DNA from 3 places in the Bacillus lumedeiriae genome. Region 3 is predicted to be linked to each of the others. Evidence: riboswitches for the same ligand, from Rfam matches in the RefSeq annotation. Region 3 holds a riboswitch; each other region holds the start of a gene.

Region 1 (7,182 bases), on a different contig from region 3:
TGGAGTAGAGAATCCAAATGAGGGCATGGAACGCTTTTTACGGAAAGCCGTTCGAGGAAGCATAGACCAAAGTACAGATAAGGAACACCCTCATGTTGTTTTTACGGCTCACGAGGATCACATCGAAGATCACGAAACCGTACGATATCTTCAAAAAGGTGTGCCATCTAAATTTACCCCGCTTCATAAGCTGCAAATTCAAAGGGGCATCGGTCTTTTTGATGAGAATGGAATCAGAATAGACGTCCTTTACCGGCAAACATTCCCGATAGAAAGTTTGATCAAGGATGAAGATGGAGAAGGAAATCCCATTGGTTTATGGTTATTAGAGCTTGTTGCGGAGAGGAAGCTTGCTGTTATTAATCCTCCCTCAGCCTTTTTGCTGCAAAGTAAAGTCGTTCAAGCAGTCATTTGGGGGCTGCATGAAGAGCATCATCCTTTTTTTACAGGGGAAGAGCATAGGTGGATCGATGAATACTTTCTCCCGACTTATCTTGAATCCCATTATTTTATACAAAAGGGTCTTTCTTATGTGAAAAAGCCTGCCTTTGGGAGAGAAGGGGACACGTTAGAAATATTTAATGAGGGCGGCCAGTTAATCCATGCAGATGTTCAAAGGTCCTATTTGGAATACATCCCTGTTTATCAGCAATTTGTGAAGCATCCGACTATTACCTTTCATAGTGAAAGAGGAAAACAGGAAGGTAAACTGCTGCTTGGAAGCTTTTTGCTTAACGGGAAAGCGGCAGCACTCGGTTATAGGGTCGGAGGGATGATTACGAATAACCTTTCTTACTATTTGCCTGTGGGACTCTTCAAAGGAGAGGGCTAGAATAGACGGACTCTATCCTTCCTTAAAACGAAAATGAGTTCTGTACAGAATAGAAACGTTGGAAAGTCATGTGGAATAGAGTTGGTAATGATCCTCTAGGACGAAAAAGTTCTAGGGGATTTTTTGTATGAGGAAAGCTGGCAAAGCGTCCAAACGTTTTATATGCTGTTATACAATAGAATAGGAAACTTATTTTGAGAAGAGTCAATAATTAAAACAAGGGATATTAACAAAGCTCAAAAACACAACGTTATTCCGCAGTACTTGCAAAAGAAATGCAGTGTCTACAATAAGAGGACCGTTAATAACGGAAAGCTAAAGCCTTATCTCTTGCAAAAAGCTGGATGAATGCCTTAGTTTAGGGGCTTGTGGAAGGACTTTTCCCTTTTCAATAGCTTTTAAATATCGTACAACTATCATATAGATATAACAGTAGATATTTTAATCAATAAATAATTGTGATACACTATAACTAGATATGTGATATACTATAAGCGGATAATAATTGATACAGAAAAGGTGTGTGATCAGGTCGCGCCTTGGCTTGCTTGTGATGCCTAAGAAGGAGCGCCTACATCCTTTCTGCAGATCTTAGGACATAAGGATGGTAAAGATGAGTAGCCTACAAACTAAAACAGACGTTATCTTAATTGGTGCTGGAATCATGAGTGCAACGCTAGGTACACTCCTGAAGGAATTGGCACCCGACTGGAAAATTAAAGTATTCGAGAAGCTTGACGAAGCGGGAGAGGAAAGCTCTAACGAATGGAATAATGCAGGAACAGGGCATGCTGCACTGTGTGAACTTAACTATACTCCTCAAAAATCAGATGGCTCTATAGATATTACTAAAGCGATCAATGTTAATGAACAGTTTCACGTTTCAACACAATTTTGGTCTCACCTTGTAAATAACAATCTAATCCGTAATCCGCAAGACTTTATTATGCCATTGCCTCACATAAGTTTAGTACAAGGCGAACAAAATGTGAAGTTTTTAAAAAAGCGGTTTGAGGCGCTTTCGGATCATACCTTGTTCAAAGGAATGGAATTTTCTGATGAACCGGAAAAACTAAAAGAGTGGATTCCAGTTATTATGGATGGCCGTACATCACAAACGCCTATCGCGGCAACGAAAATTGACTCTGGAACGGACGTCAACTTTGGCGCGTTAACACGTATGTTGTTTGATCACTTAAAAGATCAGGGTGTCGATGTCCACTATCAACATAAGGTGGATGATATGAAACGCACGAGTGACGGCTTATGGGAATTAAAAGTGCGTAATGCCAGCGGTCAAGTTGAACGTCATGCGGCAAAGTTTGTCTTTATCGGCGGAGGCGGCGGAAGCTTGCTTTTATTACAAAAAACGGGTATTCCTGAAAGTAAACATATCGGAGGATTCCCAGTAAGTGGACTATTCCTAGCATGTAACAATCCAGAGATTGTAGAACAGCATCATGCAAAAGTGTACGGCAAAGCTGCCGTTGGTGCCCCTCCGATGTCTGTTCCGCATCTTGATACACGATATATTGACAACAAAAAATCATTGCTGTTTGGACCGTTTGCCGGCTTCTCACCAAAGTTCCTAAAAACTGGTTCTAACCTGGATTTATTCGCTTCCATCAAACCGAATAATCTCTTCACTATGTTAGCGGCAGGCGCAAAAAACATGGCATTAACAAAATACCTGGTCCAACAATTAATGCTGTCTAAAGAGCAGCGTATTGAAGAGTTGCGAGAATTCGTTCCTAATGCTAAAAGCGAAGATTGGGATATCGTGGTAGCGGGTCAGCGTGTACAAGTAATTAAGGACACTGAAGCTGGCGGCAAAGGCACACTTCAGTTTGGTACGGAAGTAGTTAGTGCTGCTGACGGCTCGGTTGCTGCATTACTTGGTGCTTCTCCAGGTGCTTCTACAGCTGTTCACGTTATGCTTGAAGTAATCAACAAGTGCTTCCCAGAATATACCAAAGAGTGGGAACCAAAAATCAAAGAAATGATTCCTTCTTATGGCATGAAACTAGCGGAAAACCCAGAACTATTCAACGAAATTCATGCTTCAACAGAGAAGGCGCTTCGTCTAAGCGGAAAATCGCCGTTACAGACAACGAGCGAAGGCGCATTATAAGAGAGTGCTGATTTTTTGAAGCTGTAACCTAAATGCAGCATCTCAAAGATTAAGCGTATATGAATGTGGAATGCATGTTCTGTTATTCTATTGAAAAAGGCTTCTCACTTTTTGTGGGAAGTCTTTTTCCTATTTGGGGATCCATTTCAAACATGGCAGTGTATCTGTTCTATTAATGAAAAATTCACCATAAATTGATAAAATAGAACTAGATCTATTTGGCCGTATGATCGCTGTCTGAGTGCCGTAAAGGAGAGGAAGAATGATGCCAATTTGTACAAAGTGCGGTGAAAGTGTAAAGGAAGGACAGACCTTCTGTACAATGTGTGGGACAAAATTTGTGATTCCCCACCCGCCGCCGCTTTTAAATACTAGTTCAAAGGAATCAGAAGAAAATAGAACTGTTTTAAAAGGAACGAGAAGAAAAACTGTGAAGGGAGTGATTATTGCTATTTTTTCCACGGTAGGTATCGTTTTTCTTATCTTAGGCGTTTATCTGATGGCTGATGGAAAAAAAGAACCCGGCGCAGTGAAGGATTCAGTTCAACATAATGAGGAAGAGGAAGTGCCAGTGGGCAAGAATAGTACGCCTCCAAAATCCGATACGAATAAAACGACACATGCGACAGATCCCAAACTGCATACCTTACCGGATTTTCATCTTTTAGAAGAATTGAGTACTGGTAATTTAATGGGGATTTTACAGATTGGTACATCAAAAGATGAATTAATCCGCCAATTTGGTAAACCATTAAAAGAATATGTCCGCAATGAGGATATTTTGCTGGAGTATGAGGACGTCATTTATACTATTTCTCCAAATAACGGCTTGAATTATGCTGCAGAATTAAAGCCTGTTCATTCTTCGAAATATAATTTTCAGGAAATCAAAAAAGCCTTAGGTGATGGGGATGAACATGTAAGTTTTGAACAGGGAAAGGATAAAGACGGATTGTTTTATTTATATTATGCTTCAGAGGACTCAGAACTTATCTTTTATTCTCCTAGTCAAATGGAGTCACCTGTCACAAAGATTATATACGGCAACCCAACACTTTACTCATTGAATCAAGAAGAAGAGACCACAACAGTACATCCAGGTGAAGTTGAGCCCATCATTAAGAATATAAGAGCCGAATATAACGCTATTAATAGTCAAATTTCCTCTATGACTAAACGAGACACCCTCTCAATGGAGGGGCATAAAAAGCAAGTGTTTAGAAATAGCCGGGGGATCATTAAGAAAGTGATTGAAATAACACCAGAAGGCTCAATGGAATATTATTATGATGATACCGAAACGCTTTTCTTTATCTTTTTTTATAAAGGCAGAATTGAAAATCGTTTCTATTTCTATCAAAATCAAATGATTCGCTGGATTGACCCTAGTCGTGCCATCATTGATTATGATCAGGGTCAGAGGAATCATCGGTATAAAGAGTGGGAAGAGTATTGGCTTAGAAAAGGATATTGAATGCTTTATCTCGTATCTTTGTTTGGAAATATCTTAATGGCGTTTGAGTATGAAAAGAAGAAACGTGCCCCTAGTGAATCTGCACTAGAAGCACGTTTCTTCTTTTTCTCTATTTTCCGGAAATTTTCTTTAAGCGTCCTACAAGCGGTAAAACAATGATTCCAGCTAGAACAACTTGCATCACGTTGCCTGGGATGGAGCCGAATGGCTGTATCCAGTTACTATAAAGAATGACTTCAGTAAAATAGTAGCCTACGATTTTTATAATGAGTGCAGCGACAATCGCAAGTGTGTATACGACTGCTCTTTTGCCGGGTGCCTTCTCGGCTATAAGACCAGCTGCGAAGCCCATCGTACCTACGATGACGAATGTAAACGGCGCCCAAACTGTCCAGCCAGAGAGAAGATCAAAGAGGCCCATTCCAAAGGCGCCTGCGATCGCTCCTGTTCTTTTGCCAAAAACGAAAGCGGCTATAAAAAGAGGCACGTTACCGAGATGGATGAGGCCTCCATTTCCCATGATTGGGAGTCTTATGTTGATAAACATGGTGGCTACAAGGGTTAATGTGATGAAAAGCGCATTGATAACAATGGTTTTCGTTTTTGTTTTGGTTGTTCTTGCTGGTGAGAATGTTGAATCCATATGATGCCCTCTTTCCTTTTTACCTATTATCATACTCCTAATCTTATACTTAATAAATACCTAATCCTATTTATTTACCTAGCAAAACAATGACATTGATTTTGTGGAATAATATAAAATTTATGAATATAACTTTCTTAATTCAATGAAACAAGTTTTAGTCTATGAAAATATAGGTTTGACATTTGAATAGTTATAATTATATAATTATTCCTATAATTTAATAGCCTCACTGCTTATGACTGTGAGGTAGAGGCGCGATATTTATTAGTGCTTAGTGGAGTCCGAGAAGATGAAGAAGCTATGCAGAAGGAAATATCGCCGAAGTATGTAATGAGTTCTCGCCATTATGTATTGGGTCTGTAATGAATAATTACAGAACTGTCTTAATAAATTTCCCGATTTATTAAGTTGTGCTATCTCAAAAAGAGATAAAAGGGTGAGGAATTTGGAATGACTACATCGATTTCCGGGTTCTATCTCGGAGAAGGTATATAGTCTTTTTTATTGCCATCAAGAGATTCCCTAGTATAAACGGGGAATCTCTTTTTTTATTAGGCTTTGTTAAACTTACCTGTTGATTTTTGCCGGGGCGCTCGCTTTCCGCTTCAATCAACAAAAGGACAGCATCAACACTAGTCATTAACATCGCCTTTTATTTTTAAAAAAATACAGCTTGTAAAGGCTAACACGAAGGAGATTATTATGGAAAATCAACAAACACTTTATTACGAATTTATTCCAACTGATGAAGGGAAAATGAAATTAGATCCGGAAAAAACAGCACTTTTAATCGTTGATATGCAGAATCAATTTATTAGCCGTGATGGATTGGATGCTCAAATTGCAAGAGAAAAGGGAATGTTCGATAAATGGGAGTATTTCTTTGATCGCATTGATCACGTAGCGATTCCAAACAATAAAAAACTACTAGACTTTTTCCGTGCTAATCAATTAGAAGTCACTTTCGGACGTATTGCCTGTCATCACAAGGATGGACGTGACCGTTCTCCGGTACAGCGCCGCCCGGGATGGAATAACATTTTATTGCCAATCGGTGATCCAGGTGCGGAAATGGTTGATGAATTAAAACCATTAGAGGATGAAATCGTAGTAAATAAAACAACAGATAGTGTGTTAAGCGGTACAAACTATGAGTTTTTACTTCGAAACATGGGCATTGAAACAATTGTATGTACAGGGGTTGTCACAGACCAATGTGTTGCTTCGACGGTTCGCAGCTTAGCCGATGCTGGTTTTGAAGTGATTTTAGTAGAAGATGCGTGTGCTGCTGCTACACAACAATTACATGATGCAGAAATCATGATTATGAACCAAATATATTGCCAAGTAATGAGCACCGACGAAACCATTCAACTCATTTCAGAGGAAATGGAACAACGTGCAGTCGTTCAAAGATAGAGAGGAATCCTTTTAAATGAGTAATGTACAAATGAATTCACATCACGTCAGTTCGGCTTCTCATTTCAAGCGTGTCTTGACTCTGAAGGATTTGGTGATTTACGGAATTGCTTTTATGACGCCCATTGCGCCCGCTTATATATATGGCTTTGCAGCACAGTCAACAGGCGGTATGCTGCCACTAGCTTATTTAATCGCCATGGTGGCAATGATGTTTTCTGCCTATAGTTATGGAAGGATGGCTGCTGCATTTCCTATTTCCGGATCTACGTATACGTATACACAACGTGCCATTCATCCACATTTAGGTTTTTTTGCCGGCTGGGCCATGTTTATGGACTATGTACTAGTACCGTTAATTGTCTTTATGGTAGGCGGGTCCTATGCTAATGCATTAGTTCCATCTATTCCTTATTGGATATGGGTATTGATCATTGCTGGTATTATTACAACAGTAAATATTCTTGGAATTGCAATGGCAGCGAAAACGAACCAGCTATTAGTATTGTTTATGGGAATAGTTGTTGTTGTATTTGTGATTTTTTGTATAAAAACAATTGTAGGTGGGGACGGTGCATCCGCACTAGTATCGATTACTCCGTTCTTTCAAAGCGAAAAGTTTGTCATGACCGCCATTATTTCAGGTGCGGCGATGGCATGTTTCTCATTTTTAGGTTTTG
Region 2 (7,182 bases), on a different contig from region 3:
ATTATTCTGTAGCCAATGTATCACAGTCAATATTTTAACACAACTTTTGTTCTTTTCATGATTTTCAACTGTTTTTCTGCATGAAACCAGCGTAATTCCACACAATAAGCAAAGAATCAAAAAAGGGAGAGAAACCTATTGCAAAAGTTGATTTGGCTTCTATTTATCATTTTCTTTTTCATGGTTTCACCTGTTCAAGCGGCAGATCCGAAAAAAGACGAGCAAATGTATAAAGAACGGATGGAATTGTTCAAAAAAATGGAAACAGTCACATCTATTCCCTGGTACTACTTTGCCGGCATAGATCAATATGAAAGAAACCTGCGTTTCGTCCGGAAAGACTTGCCTGAACCTGAGAACATTTCCATTTATATTTCTGAAAATAAATGGGCCGGTCTATTAAACCCTAATCAGGAGGATACGAATCCAGTTACCATTGCAGCCTTTCATGGCGTCGGCACTGACGGCGATGGAGACGGTAAAGCGGATCGGCTGAGCAGTGAAGATGTTCTCGCTGCGATCGGTAATTACCTTCTTACTTACGGGACAGATCACGATAACATTAAAATCGGTCTTTGGCGTTACTACGGCCGCGACAAAGCGGTCAGCATCATCATTGGAAATGCAAAGATGTATAAAGCATTCGGAAAACTCGATCTTCAGAAAAAAGTATTTCCCCTTCCCCATAATTTTAATTATTCCTTTAACAACACATGGGGAGATGCACGCGGCTGGGGCGGACGCCGAATTCATGAAGGAACAGACATTTTCGCCAATTACAGTGTGCCTGTGCGCTCGACCTCTTACGGCATTGTAGAAATGAAAGGATGGAATCGATATGGCGGCTGGCGGGTTGGCATTCGCGACATCAACAACACATATCACTATTACGCACATTTAAACGGATTCGCAAAAGATTTAATACTTGGCCAGACTGTGGAACCAGGTACAGTCATCGGCGGAGTAGGAAGCACTGGATACGGTCCACCCGGCACATCCGGAAAATTCCCTCCCCACCTGCACTACGGTATGTACAAAGACAACGGACGCACTGAATGGTCATTTGACCCTTATCCGCATTTAAAGCAATGGGAAAGAAACGAAAGAATGGAAAGAAACAAGCGTTCACCTTAGTTGAAAGGACAATTCAAGGGAGCAGACCGCCATCTGGCTGCTCCCGACTGTAATTTGAAAAATTGTTGATCGTATGCTAATCAATCTCGACCGTAAATTAAGGTAGTGCAACTGCATTTTAGTTGATTCCGATCGTATATCCAACAATCATGACCGTAAGTACAGATTGGCAGCCGCAACAAAAAGAAGTGTCCTAAAAGCTAAGCTTTTAGGACACTTCTTTCTTTAACTTTGTTTTGCTTCTTTGGCTTTTTTCACCGCATGAGCGATACTTGCAGCTAGGCCGCCCCAAATAATTACTATTCCTGTAATCATCATTGTAATTGCGCTGCCGTCCATTATCGCACCTCCTTTTTAGTAGAAGGCCCATCAAGCATGCCTGCTTTCCATCGTTTCATATACATAAAAATGATGCCTATGACCATTGCGCCTACTGCGACTGTCCACCCGTACGTATTTACAAAGCTTTGTGGATAGCCACTGTAAGGTGCTGCAAGATTTTGACGAATATTATCAAACATCATGTAGCCGAGGACAAGCGGTGTGACAATACTTAAACAAATTTTCCACCATACACCGAGCCGAATATCAGATACGGAATCCGCGTAGCTTTTTAACGGGTCCAATTGCTTGAATACCCATGCAATGAGAATGACCTCTACGAGTCCAGCGAAAGCAACACCGAAGTTGTTAATGAAATAATCGACTGTATCAAGAAGGTTCAATCCGCCCCTTGTAGCGTAAATAATAGAAATCAACGCCGCAAGTCCGCCGCCGATTAAGACAGACTTTGTACGGGACACATTAAATTTCTCTTGTACACCCGCTACGAATGTCTCGACAATGGAAATAAGGGACGTGAATCCTGCTAGTACTAGAGAACCGAAGAACAGGATACCGAATAATTCCCTTGCAAACGGAAACTCATTAATAATCTGTGGAAAAACAGAAAAGGCTAATATGACTCCGCTGCTGACCACTTCATCTACGCTTACCCCTTGCTGCATAGCCATAAAGCCAAGAGCGGAGAAGACACCGAAACCAGCAAGCAATTCGAAAGCTGAGTTACTGAATCCTGTAATAAATGCATTGTTCGTAATATCGGATTTTTTTGGAAGATAACTAGAATACGTAACCATAATAGCAAAACCAATCGACAAGCTGAAGAAAATTTGACCGTAAGCCGCAATCCAAACCTTTCCATTCATTAACTGCGACCATTCCGGTTTAAAGAATGCATTTAATCCGTTCACAGCTCCTTCAAGCGTCAGAGCACGGATCACGATAATTAAGAATAAGAACACGAGCAATGGAATCATAACTTTTGTCGCTTTTTCGATCCCTCTTTTAACACCGGCAACTAATACACCGAGAGTCACAATCCACACGACGGCAAGTGAAACGAGTATTTGCGGAACGACTCCACCGAATACCCCCGCATCTGCCAGCTGCAAATAATCAGACAATAAGAACGTTTGCGGGTCTTTGCCCCAAGATAATTTAAAAGAAAAAACCGTATACGATAAGGCCCAGCCAATAATAACTGAATAATAAGTAGCGATCACGAATGAAATAGCAATTTGCCACCACCCGAGCCATTCCGCATTTTTGTTCATACGGGCAAAAGATAACGGGCTCGATCCGCGGTATTTGTGGCCAATCGTAAACTCTAAGATAAGCAATGGAATCCCAGCTGTAAGCAAGGCGAATAAGTATGGCAGGAAAAAGGCGCCTCCTCCATTTTCATAGGCAACTGCCGGAAAACGCCAAATGTTGCCCAAGCCAATAGCAGAGCCGACAGCTGCAAAAATAAAACCAGCTCTGGAACCAAACATAGGACGCTGCTGATCCACATAAATCCCTCCTGTTTCGCCTCTTAAAGAGACAGTATTTTCAAAAAATTCTTAATGCGTCTTACTCATTATAAATGGGAGAAGTTAATTAGTAAACTATTTTTTATTTTATGAAAATAACTTTTTATTCCAAAATTCCGACCGATTCTCTTTGTTTCTTCATCCTCTCCCACAATAAACTTTATATGCATATCATTTATATATTATTCATAGAAAGAGTTTTTCCCTTTTAAAAAAGAACGCCGGCAATAGCCGGCGTTTAACGTTTATGACTCCATTGTCGATTTTAGTGAATGATTCCGCTTCATGATTAAAGTGACAGCGGCTAACAATCCAAGCGTCACAGCAAGTGAGAGCCACGTATTGTGAAGAAAACCTAACATTAAAAAGCCGATCCCTGCAACCCCAGCTGATAGCAGAGCATACGGAATTTGCGTCACAACGTGATCGATATGATGGCTTCCTGCTCCCGTAGATGACAAAATGGTCGTATCCGAAATTGGTGAACAGTGATCACCAAATACGGCGCCGGCTAACACAGCCGCCATGGCCGGCAGGATAAGCGATACATCCGAAACAGCCGCAATTTCCCCGGCAATCGGAAGCAAAATTCCGAAAGATCCCCATGAAGTACCGGTAGAAAAAGCCATGATCCCCGCTACGATAAATAAAATAAATGGAAGCAAACCAACATTCATATTCGATTGTTGAACAAGACCAGCTAAATACGTGCCTGTTCCAAGGTCACCAATGAGAGTAACGATCGTCCAGGCAAAAAATAAAATATAGACAGCTGGAAGCATGGATTTGATCCCTTCCCATACACCGATGCCGAATACATTTTTATTGACGCCATGTAAAACGAAACTCTGCCTCAGGAACATAGCAATCGCAACAGCAAGACCGATTAAACCACCATACAACAATGACTTAGAGACGTCGGTATTTTCAAAGATTTTTAAAATCGTTACATGGCCTTCCGTCGCCTTTCCCCCCGTCCACATCATTGCAGATATAGTTCCGATAATCAATGCAATGATCGGCCAGACAAGATCACCAACTGTTCCCGTCGTGCTCACAGGCAAATCTTCCTTTAATTCTCCCGGTGCTTCACGATCAGGAGGCATCACTTCTCCCAATACAACCGCCCGCTCTTCATGTGTTTTCATCGGTCCGAAATCAAACTGCATCCAAGCAGTCAAAAACACGAGACCAAGCGCCGCCCACACGTAGAAATTCATTGGAATCATTTGAATAAATGCAGAAAAAGCGCTGTATTCAGTCACTTCATGAGCAGCAAGAACGGTACCGAGAATACCGATAATGTATGCTCCCCAACTCGAAACTGGCGACACGACACAAACAGGTGCTGATGTCGAATCGATAATATAGGCAAGCTTTGCACGAGAGACACGCTGACGGTCGGTAATCGGCCGAGAAATCTGCCCCACTGCTAAAGCATTAAAATAGTCATCAATAAATATAAGAATCCCAAGAAGGGCAGACATGATTTGAGCGCCAGCACGTGTTTTTACCCGCTGGACAGCCCATTCACCAAACGCACGGCTTCCACCGGAAATGTTAATAAAGGCTGTAATGACCCCTAAGAGCAGCAAGAAAATAATAATATATATATTCCACGTACTCCATTCTCCATCTGCGTAAATATTACCTGAAAACGCTCCCCACATAATACGGAACGTTTCGCCAACTTGGAAGTTTGCCAGCAGCAATGCTGAAGCAAAGACCCCAGCCCCTAACGAAAGAAGGACGCGCTTCGTTAAGATGACCATAACAATGGCTAAAACTGGCGGAATTAATGAAAAAATTGTGTTTTCCATGATGTTCTCCTCCCCCGATGCTGCATAAGAATGAGCTTTAAACAGATGCTGAAAATAAAAAAAGTAATGATAGAGAAAACTATCATTACTTTTTGTAACGCAAGTCAATTCTCCATCGCGATCTGTAGCTCCCTATTGCAAACGAGTTCTTTACAATAAGAGTGTTATCCTTATTCAAGATAACCCCAATCCCAAAAAGGATGACACCTTTTTGGCACTTCGGCAAAATCACCTTTCAACCGCGGTCTTTGTTGTCATCCTCACGCTGTTTACTCATCAATTTTGCAGCCTCTACCCCACCGGATTTTGATAAGGTTTATTTAATTTACTACTCAAATACTATCAATTATTCCTCCCTTTGCCAAGCCCTATTTCTTTGAAGGCCATTCGATAGAAGGCGACATTCCTCCGCCGCTGTTATAAAAATCCGGAACATCGCCATGAATCATTCCCATCGCTACTGGAATATCCTGCGTAACTGTCGTCATTTCAGTGGCGAACGGCACAATAATCTGCACATTCACTTTTACTTCAATAAATACTTCTACATACGCATTATTAATGCCATATGGCTTAATGTTTGATTTTATATTAGATGTGACCTCACCGATTGCATGAAAGCGAACCGGAATTTTTGGACCCAAGTTTCCAAGTAAAGCATTGTTCGTTACTTGCCCAAGCGGAACATAGTAGACAATGCCTTCCGCTTTCTCTTCTTCCTCTGTTTCAATCTCTACATCAGACCATAGTTCCAATGCTTGTAGATTTCCCTTCTCTGCCTCTTTTAAGTTTAGCTGAACAAGGTTAGTCGTTTCAGCCATCACCCGGTTAATAATTTTTGCATTTAGCTTCGTTGTAGAAGGGTTGTTTGGATCAGCTTCAATAATATCGTTAATATCCATCACACTGGCGACTTTTTTATTAATTGCCTTGTTAATCACCATCGCAGCAATTTTCTTCGTTTCAGCATGAGCATAGCCAATCAATGTTGGCTTAACATTTTTATTGATGATAAATAGGCTCGCAGCAGTTGAAAAAGTAAATAAGACAAGAGTAATTAAAAACACGTAGCGCAGAGGGAGCGGCCCTCTCTTAGATCTCCACCTTTTTTGTGCAGCCAAAAAAATCCCTCCTTCTTTAGCTAATGTATGCTAAAAAAAGAAAGGATCATGCAATAAAGTTTATTCTTCCAGGTGAAAGTCAAGGTGAAGAAGCTTCCACTCCATCACATCACGCAAAAATTCCGGCATAAAATGGTTTTTTACCGGTGCGCGATAAATTTGCGGAAAAAACTGTCCATACGCAAACATATCAACCGTAGCCAGCTTGTACAGTTTATCATTTTCAATCTCTATTCCATCAATTGTAAATAAGTAGCGGTCCATGTCGATACCTAACCGATCATACACAAAGCGACCCATCACTTGTCCCCTAAAACCAAGCCCTTTGATCACCATATGAGGCCATTTATCATCTGTCGTCTGCTTTAATATTTCCCTCAGCTCCGTCCCTGAAAGTTCAATGAGACATGGGTTAATCGGATGAGGAAGCACCTTGTGAATATCATATTTCGTCACGGTGCCGCTCTCCAATCCTCCTAAGAGAAGACCAGCATTTAAAAAGGCGCCGTCCGCTCCACACCATTCTCTTAGTCCTTCACAAAGAATCCCTGGAAGCTGTGAAGGGGCGAACCAATCGCTCGAAAGCGGAGCAGGCAAAGAGATGACCGGCTGACTAAGCGACTGCTTTCCTTCTTTTATGTACTTATCAATTTCCATTTGTTCGTCCACTGGTGCCGATAACTCTTCCGCTGTTTTATAGACACGTGCTTTTTTAGCTATGATTTGCTTCGTTTCTGTATCTACTTCAATCATGACGTGACCGACGTAATAGCCGAACCGGCCAGCAGCGGCCAGCAGTGTTCCATCGACTTCTTTGCCTTCGTGAAGCAGATGGTGGGTATGAGCCCCAAGCACAACGTCTGCTTCGGGAATTTCATGCGCAATACGTTCATCTTCATGAATGCCTAGATGAGAAAGAATCACAATAATATCCGCTTCTTTGCTTAATTCCTTTACTTGTGCATTTAACTCTTCAACAGGCGGAGACAATTTCCAGCCAAGCTGTTCATATGCTCCTGAAAAAAAAGCTGTAGCCCCAGTGATCCCCATTTTCATTCCATTAGGCAAATCAAATAAACAAGAAGGAGCAGCCCACTTTGGACGCTCACCGCTATCGTAGAAAAGATTGGCCAATGCGACCGGAAACAGAGCATTCTCATATAAAATATCGAGTCCTTCTCTCGGCAAAGTGATTCCCTCATTATTTCCAATGGTCACGGCATCATAGCCTGC
Region 3 (7,182 bases):
CGACACAAGAAGCGAAAGACGTGATCGCCACAATAAGGGATGATGAAAGAAAACACAACCAAATGTTTAGACTTATTTACCGTAGTTACACAGGGCAAGATATAGCGCCTTCCGAAGAAGAGACCTTCCAACAACCCGAGAGCTATAGTGAAGGATTAAGAACGGCTTTATTTGGGGAGCTCCGCGCTGTAGAAAACTATCGAAAAATCAAGCAATGCTTATCTGGTTATGTATATCAGCAAATGTTATTCGAAATTATTACAGATGAGCTGAAACACGCCACGAAATATAATTATTTGTTCACATTAGCCAAATTAGGCGGTTGATTTCTGTTCTTTTGCTAGTTAATTTAGAAAATAATAAAAGAGGCCAGTTCTCCATTACTTTAACGTAATGGGAAACTGGCCTATGAAAGAACCTACTCTTATTCAATAGCTGCTGCATACATAATATCAAGCACTTTTCATCTGGATATATAAAGTACGAATCATTCTTATATGAAAGACATTCAAAGATTAACCGTTATTTCCCTTCGATGCTGTTTCTAAAATGGTCGTAGTCAGTCTTAATGTAATGAAATAACTTTGCATTGCCGCCGCGGTCTGGATGAGTGAGTTTTAATAATCCTTTATATGCCGCTGCTACTTCTTTATTATCGGCCATTTTTGAAAGCCCTAACTTTTTATGATTTAATTGAGTAGTAGAGGTGAAATGATACTTATTTCTTTTACTTTCTTTTAATTTTCTCCATTCATTGCGCAGTTCAATATTTTGTTTTAATAAATCCCTTATTTCATTTTGTAATTTATTTACATCATTTTTTAATGCGATAACTTCTCTTTTCAACTGATCACGCTGCTGAAGTACTCCTTTTTTTGCAACCTCATGTAGTTCTTCTATTCCTTTTATATGCTTATCTTGTGCTTGTATTTTTAATTTTAATCGGCGGATGATCTCGTCCGTATTTTGATCCATACGACCATTTGTGAACAGCTTTGAAGGTGTATCATCCATGCTTGACTCGATTTTCCTGTTCCCCTCGGATTTCATCCTGCCCCCGTGCAGCCAGCGTCTAATGGTTTGAATGCCGATACTTTCTGTTACTCCTGCATCCTTTAACAGGTCAAGTACTTGATCTGTGTCGTCAATAATGTATCCGTTTTTTCTATTCCCTTTTCCTCCTTCATATTTAATCTTCCCGTCACGCAGCCATCGTTTAACGGTTTGAATGCTCCTATCTTCTGTTACTCCTGCATCCCTTAACAGCTCAAATGCTTGATCTGTGTTCACAACGTTCCCTCTTTCCCTTTTCCTGTAACGTTATATTAAATAATACGAATAATTAAGCTCATATTTTTAATCGTATCATAGTTACTTTATATACAAAGAACAAACAGATAAAGAATAGATGACAGATATCACAGAAGGATAACGAAACATTATCAATAGTTAAGGCTTTTTTTCATTGTAATCAAGCGAGAAAACTGATATCATTTAATCCAATTGAATATTTACTTATTTCAATATTTTTTTGAAGTAAGGATAGAGGCGCAAAGACCATTAGTACACAATAGGAGGATGAATGAGGTCCAATGACGATTGTGAAAAGGGGAATTTGCCGAAGCTGAAAAGAATCTCATTTCTCTTGAAGCTGGTTCTGTTATTGAATAAATACAGAATTGTCATATAGGAAACTATATGGAGGGCTATCTTACGCGCAGAAATAATTTTTATTACATAATTGTTTCTACTGCAGCAGCGAAGCCCCGTTGCTGCTTTTTTGCGTTAATTACTAATTGCCCTTCTCCCTCTATGTTATAAAAATGATAAAGGATGTGGAGAAGTAATGAATTTCGGACAAATTTTAACTGCAATGGTGACCCCATTTGATCAAAATGGTGAGATTGATTTTAATGCTGCAAAAAACTTAATCAATTATTTAATTGACAACGGAACGGACGGTTTAGTGGTAGCCGGTACAACCGGAGAATCTCCTACGTTAACGACGGAAGAAAAAGTAAAATTGTTCCAATTCGTAGTTGAAGTAGTAAACGGAAGGGTTCCTGTCATCGCTGGTACTGGCTCCAATGACACAAGAGGCTCGATCAGTTTAACGAAGCTTGCGGAAAAAACCGGGGTAGACGGAATTATGCTCGTTGTTCCCTACTATAACAAGCCATCTCAAGAAGGTTTGTATCAACACTTTAAAGCGATTGCTGAATCCACGTCATTACCGGTCATGCTATACAATATACCAGGGCGAAGTGTTGTCAATATGTCTGTTGAGACGGTCGTTCGCCTTGCAAAGATTCCAAATATCGTTTCAATTAAAGACGCAAGCGGCGATTTAGATGCGATGACTGAAATCATCAGCCAAACACCTGAAGATTTTTCATTGTACAGCGGTGATGATGGTTTAACTTTACCAGTGTTATCGATTGGCGGCATAGGAGTGGTCTCGGTTGCTTCTCACATTATTGGGAATGAAATGCAAACGATGATTGAACACTTTAAGAATGGGAAACTTCAAGAGTCTGCTCTAGCCCACCGCAGCCTTCTCCCAATCATCAAAGCACTATTTGCTGCACCAAGTCCATCACCTGTAAAAGCAGCATTAAATCTACACGGAGTCCCTGTTGGCAATGTTCGCTTACCAATCGTTCCTCTAAATGATGAAGAACAAAATGCCTTGCAACAAGCACTGAAATTAGTAGAAAAAGGAAAAAGCGCATAAACAAATAACATTTTTTAAAGATTAGACGTTTTATTATTAAGGATTTAAACATGAACAAAAGTAAGTCATGTTAAATTTGTTTCAAAGAATAAATCAAACGGATTAGGCCCAAAGAAATGCAGGCCTAATCCGTTTTTTGATTTTTTAGAGATTCTTACTTTCTCTTTTTTGTAAACATATATTTTTTCAACATTTCTAGCATATTTTTAACCAACTAAGGAATTCAAAAGAGATTTTGTTGCGGAAATATAGGTCTAAATGTACAATGCATATATCTGAAAATACAGAAAATTCGGAAATTCATCCAAGTGATTCAGGTACTTTAGAAACACATAATTATTTAAAGGGGGGCATTCACTTCGAATGGTTACACTTCTTGTTTTTTGTAAAATAAATAAAATGTCTAGGGGGTAGCTCGATGAGAAAAATTACACTTTTTGCTTTAGTCATGGTTTTCACACTTATTTTAGCGGCTTGTGGGACAAGCCCGACGCAGACGGACAGCGCAAGCAATAATAAGCCAAATAATGAGAGTAATGGATCATCTGGTGAAGGTAAGAAAAAACTAAAGGTTGGAACAGATGCGCATTATCCGCCATTTGAATCAATTGAAAACGGTAAAATTGTAGGATTTGATGCCGATTTATTGGTGGAGCTTGCAAAAGAAACAGGATATGATTATGAATTCGTCAATCTAGGATGGGAACCGTTATTTCTTGAGATTAAAGACGGCATTTCTGACTTTGGATTATCTGCTATTACAATCAGTGAGGACCGGAAGCAAACCTATGATTTTTCAGTTCCTTACTTTCTATCAACAAACAAGATTTTAGTTCCTGAAGGCAGTGATATTAAAAGTATAGCTGACCTAAAAGGCAAAGTAGTAGCCATTCAAAACGGAGCATCCGGACAGGCAGCTATTGACAAAGTTCTTGGGAAAAACAATCCAAATGTTAAAAAATTCGAAAATAATAATCTAGTTATTTTGGAATTGACGAGCGGCGGAGCTGATGCAGCTGTTGCTGACAATGCTACACTCGAAGAGTATGTCAAAAAGAATCCAGATCAAAAACTTGTTGTCGTTGAAGATAAAGAAGGATTTGACAATGAATTTTATGGATTGATGTTCCAAAAAGGCAGCCCACTAAAAGCTGAATTTGATGCAGCTCTTACGAAGCTTATCGAAAACGGGACATATGCCAAAATATATGAGAAATGGTTTGGGGTACAGCCAGATTTAGAAACATTAAAAGAATAGCATTAATAATTAGAGAACTAAAATTGCGTAATTCTAAAAAATTGTATTACGCAATTTTAGTTTAATTAGGGGGTAGGTTAATGGGATTTCGCTTTGATCTCATCGCTGAATACATTCCATTCTTTTTGAAAGGAACTATGTTAACAATCGGATTATCGATTGTAGCGACTTTACTTGGGACATTATTCGGATTAGGAATCGGATTAGGGAAAATGTCAAAGAATAAGCCAATTTCATTTCTTTTTCATTGCTATATTACATTTTTCCGTGGAACCCCTTTATTTGTGCAATTATTTTTAGTTCATTTTGGGGTAGTCCCCCTTTTGATTGGACATACTAATGGGATTTTAGCCACAATTATCGCTCTTTCTTTAAATGCAGGAGCCTATATTGCTGAAATTTTTAGAGCTGGAATCCAGTCTATTGATAAGGGTCAAATGGAAGCATCCCGTTCTTTGGGTATGAATCATGTTCAAGCAATGAAAAATGTTATTTTGCCTCAGGCTTTTAAGAGAATGATCCCGCCTCTTGGGAACGAATTCGTTGTTCTTATTAAAGATTCCTCCCTTGCAGCAATTGTGGCAACACCTGAACTTATGTATTGGGGACGTGCAATGGCTGGTAATTATTTTATTGTCTGGGAGCCGTATATCACAGTCGCACTTATCTATCTTGTGTTAACTACTTCTATGAGTCTTTTATTAAATCGTCTTGAAAGAAGGTTGGCAGTAGAATGATTCAAGTGAAGCATTTAAAAAAATCATTTGGCACGAATGAAATTTTAAAAGATATTAATGTAGCTATTAAACCTCAGGAAGTGGTGGTCGTTATTGGACCATCAGGATCAGGAAAGTCTACATTTTTAAGGTGTTTAAATATGCTTGAATCGATTACAGGCGGACATGTTTTGATCGAAGGCCTTGATTTAACTGACAAGAAAACAGACATTAATAAAGTAAGAACCGAAGTTGGCATGGTCTTTCAGCAATTTAATTTATTTCCACATAAAACCGTAATTGAAAATATCATGCTTGCTCCTATGAAAGTGAGAAATATACCTGCGCAAAAAGCAAAGGAAAAGGGCCTTGAACTTTTACGCAAAGTAGGCCTTGTAGAGAAAGCAAATGTATATCCAGATTCATTGTCCGGCGGGCAGAAGCAGCGTGTCGCTATAGCGAGGGCTCTTGCAATGGAGCCGAAAATAATGCTTTTTGATGAGCCGACCTCGGCACTGGATCCAGAAATGGTCGGGGAAGTGCTAGAAGTAATGAAACAACTAGCTAAAGAAGGGATGACAATGGTCGTTGTAACCCACGAAATGGGCTTTGCTCGTGAAGTTGGTGATCGTGTCTTATTTATGGATGGAGGCTATATAGTTGAAGAAAATCTCCCTAAAGAAATATTTGAAAATCCGCAGGAAGAAAGGACAAAAGCCTTCTTAAGTAAAGTTTTATAAAACATTGGTCCTATCCTTTTTAAAAGAATGAGGCTTTTACGCTGTGTGTCTATCCACAGTGTAAGAGCTTTTCTTTATGACAAAAATATATTACATTGGGAGATAGTGCAGGTGAATTACACCCCACTAAAATAGATACTGTAAACAATAATACTTTTTTCAATGGTTAGCCCTCTTTTATTCCCAATTCTTCCTTTAACGAATAGCGGCGTATTCCCTATTTTATTATCAAAACACTAAAAGCCGGTGCAAAATGCCAATTCGCACCGGCTTTTTAGACAACTATTTTATTTTTTAAAGAACTTTATTATTCATGAACACGTAGATCATCTTCTATTTACTATTCAAAATAAAGCCCCTCTGATGTGCCCGCTGCTATATTTCTTTCCTTACGAGCAATGAACAGCTCTCTACATGCGCCGTCTGTGGAAACATATCCACTGGCTGAATGTATTCAATATTGTAAAGCTGACTCAGCTGATTAATGTCTTTCGCAAGTGTCGACGGGTTGCATGATACGTATACAAAGCGTTTCGGCTTGATCTTTTTGATCGTATCGAGCAGTTTCTGATCGCAGCCTGTGCGCGGCGGGTCAACGATGATGACATCGGGCTTCCATCCTTCTTTCAGCCATTTAGGGAGCCACTGTTCAGCTGTGCCAACTTCGTATACTGTTTTTATTTTCAGTGCTTTGGCGTTTTCTCTTGCGTCTTTAATCGATTCCGGAATAACGTCCATTCCCCGGATTTCTGCGGCACCATCCCCCACCCAGCGGCCGATGGTCCCTGATCCGCAGTACGCATCAACGACTTTTTCCTTCCCTGTCAATTGGGCTGCTTTTTTCACTTCATCGTACAGCTTAACGGTCTGGTCCGGATTGAGCTGAAAGAACGCGCGGGCAGACAATGAATACGTTTGTTCGCCAAGTCGCTCTTCAATCGTTTCGGAACCAGCAAGCGGCAGGCTTTTGTCCCCAAAGATCAACGATGTTTTTTTCGGATTGATGTTATGAATAATCGACTTAACATTCGGAAGGCGCTTTTGGACTTCTTCTACGATGAGCTGCTTTTTCGGCAGTTCGTTCGTGGCGGTAACAATAACGAGCTGGATCTCGCCGGTTGCGACACCGATGCGGGTAACGATTGTCTTGACGATCCCTTTGTTCTTCTTCTCATCATAAATCGAAATGTTGAAATCCTTCAGTATTTGCTTTACTGTGTTGAGTACATCATTCAGTACCGGCTGCTGCACAGCACAGTCCGGAATATCAATCAGTTTGTGCGAATTTAAGCTGTACAAGCCGGCAATGACCTTTCCATCTCGGCTGCCTACTTGAAACTGACTTTTATTGCGGTAAGACCATGGATTTTCCATGCCAATCGTCTCGCGAATATCAAGCGACTCTACTGGCAATTTCGTATGGCGTTCCAGTGATTGAATTAAAATATCGCGTTTCTCTTTTAACTGCTGGCTATAGGTGATGTGCTGCAGCTGGCAGCCGCCGCATTGATCATACACCGGACAAGGCGGAGTCGTACGGTGAGGAGATTTCTTCCGGATTTTTTTAATTTTCCCCTCTGCAAACTTCGGGTGTACTTTCGTTGCTTCTACAACGACTTCTTCTCCCGGCAGTGCACCTGGAACGAAGACAACCTGCCGTTTAAAATACCCGACACCTTCCCCATTAATTCCAATCCTCTTTATTGTCAGCGGAAACGTTTGTTTCAATTTTAT

What was found. A riboswitch is a leader RNA that binds a small molecule or an ion and turns the genes downstream of it on or off. The one in region 3 is predicted to bind lysine.
Region 1: another riboswitch for lysine. It lies ahead of QYG89_RS10120 (cysteine hydrolase family protein); the one in region 3 lies ahead of dapA (4-hydroxy-tetrahydrodipicolinate synthase).
Region 2: another riboswitch for lysine. It lies ahead of QYG89_RS12665 (Na+/H+ antiporter NhaC family protein); the one in region 3 lies ahead of dapA (4-hydroxy-tetrahydrodipicolinate synthase).

The regions. Positions count from the first base shown of each region.
Region 1 covers NZ_JAUIYO010000006.1:110,177-117,358, reverse strand. Annotated here, with positions in the region: gene QYG89_RS10145 (glutathionylspermidine synthase family protein) at 1-832, shown strand, start outside; gene QYG89_RS10140 (malate:quinone oxidoreductase) at 1,446-2,963, shown strand; partial or broken gene QYG89_RS10135 (zinc-ribbon domain-containing protein) at 3,226-3,297, shown strand; gene QYG89_RS10130 (hypothetical protein) at 3,394-4,437, shown strand; gene QYG89_RS10125 (ECF transporter S component) at 4,547-5,080, opposite strand; lysine riboswitch at 5,323-5,507, shown strand; gene QYG89_RS10120 (cysteine hydrolase family protein) at 5,786-6,502, shown strand; gene QYG89_RS10115 (APC family permease) at 6,519-7,182, shown strand, end outside.
Region 2 covers NZ_JAUIYO010000011.1:32,886-40,067, reverse strand. Annotated here, with positions in the region: gene QYG89_RS12680 (M23 family metallopeptidase) at 181-1,134, shown strand; gene QYG89_RS12675 (methionine/alanine import family NSS transporter small subunit) at 1,360-1,473, opposite strand; gene QYG89_RS12670 (sodium-dependent transporter) at 1,473-2,969, opposite strand; gene QYG89_RS12665 (Na+/H+ antiporter NhaC family protein) at 3,254-4,828, opposite strand; lysine riboswitch at 4,946-5,130, opposite strand; gene yunB (sporulation protein YunB) at 5,197-5,949, opposite strand; gene QYG89_RS12655 (bifunctional metallophosphatase/5'-nucleotidase) at 6,010-7,182, opposite strand, start outside.
Region 3 covers NZ_JAUIYO010000007.1:93,540-100,721, reverse strand. Annotated here, with positions in the region: gene QYG89_RS10925 (ferritin-like domain-containing protein) at 1-326, shown strand, start outside; gene QYG89_RS10920 (hypothetical protein) at 523-1,290, opposite strand; lysine riboswitch at 1,536-1,717, shown strand; gene dapA (4-hydroxy-tetrahydrodipicolinate synthase) at 1,847-2,734, shown strand; gene QYG89_RS10910 (basic amino acid ABC transporter substrate-binding protein) at 3,153-3,992, shown strand; gene QYG89_RS10905 (amino acid ABC transporter permease) at 4,073-4,729, shown strand; gene QYG89_RS10900 (amino acid ABC transporter ATP-binding protein) at 4,726-5,448, shown strand; gene rlmD (23S rRNA (uracil(1939)-C(5))-methyltransferase RlmD) at 5,824-7,182, opposite strand, start outside.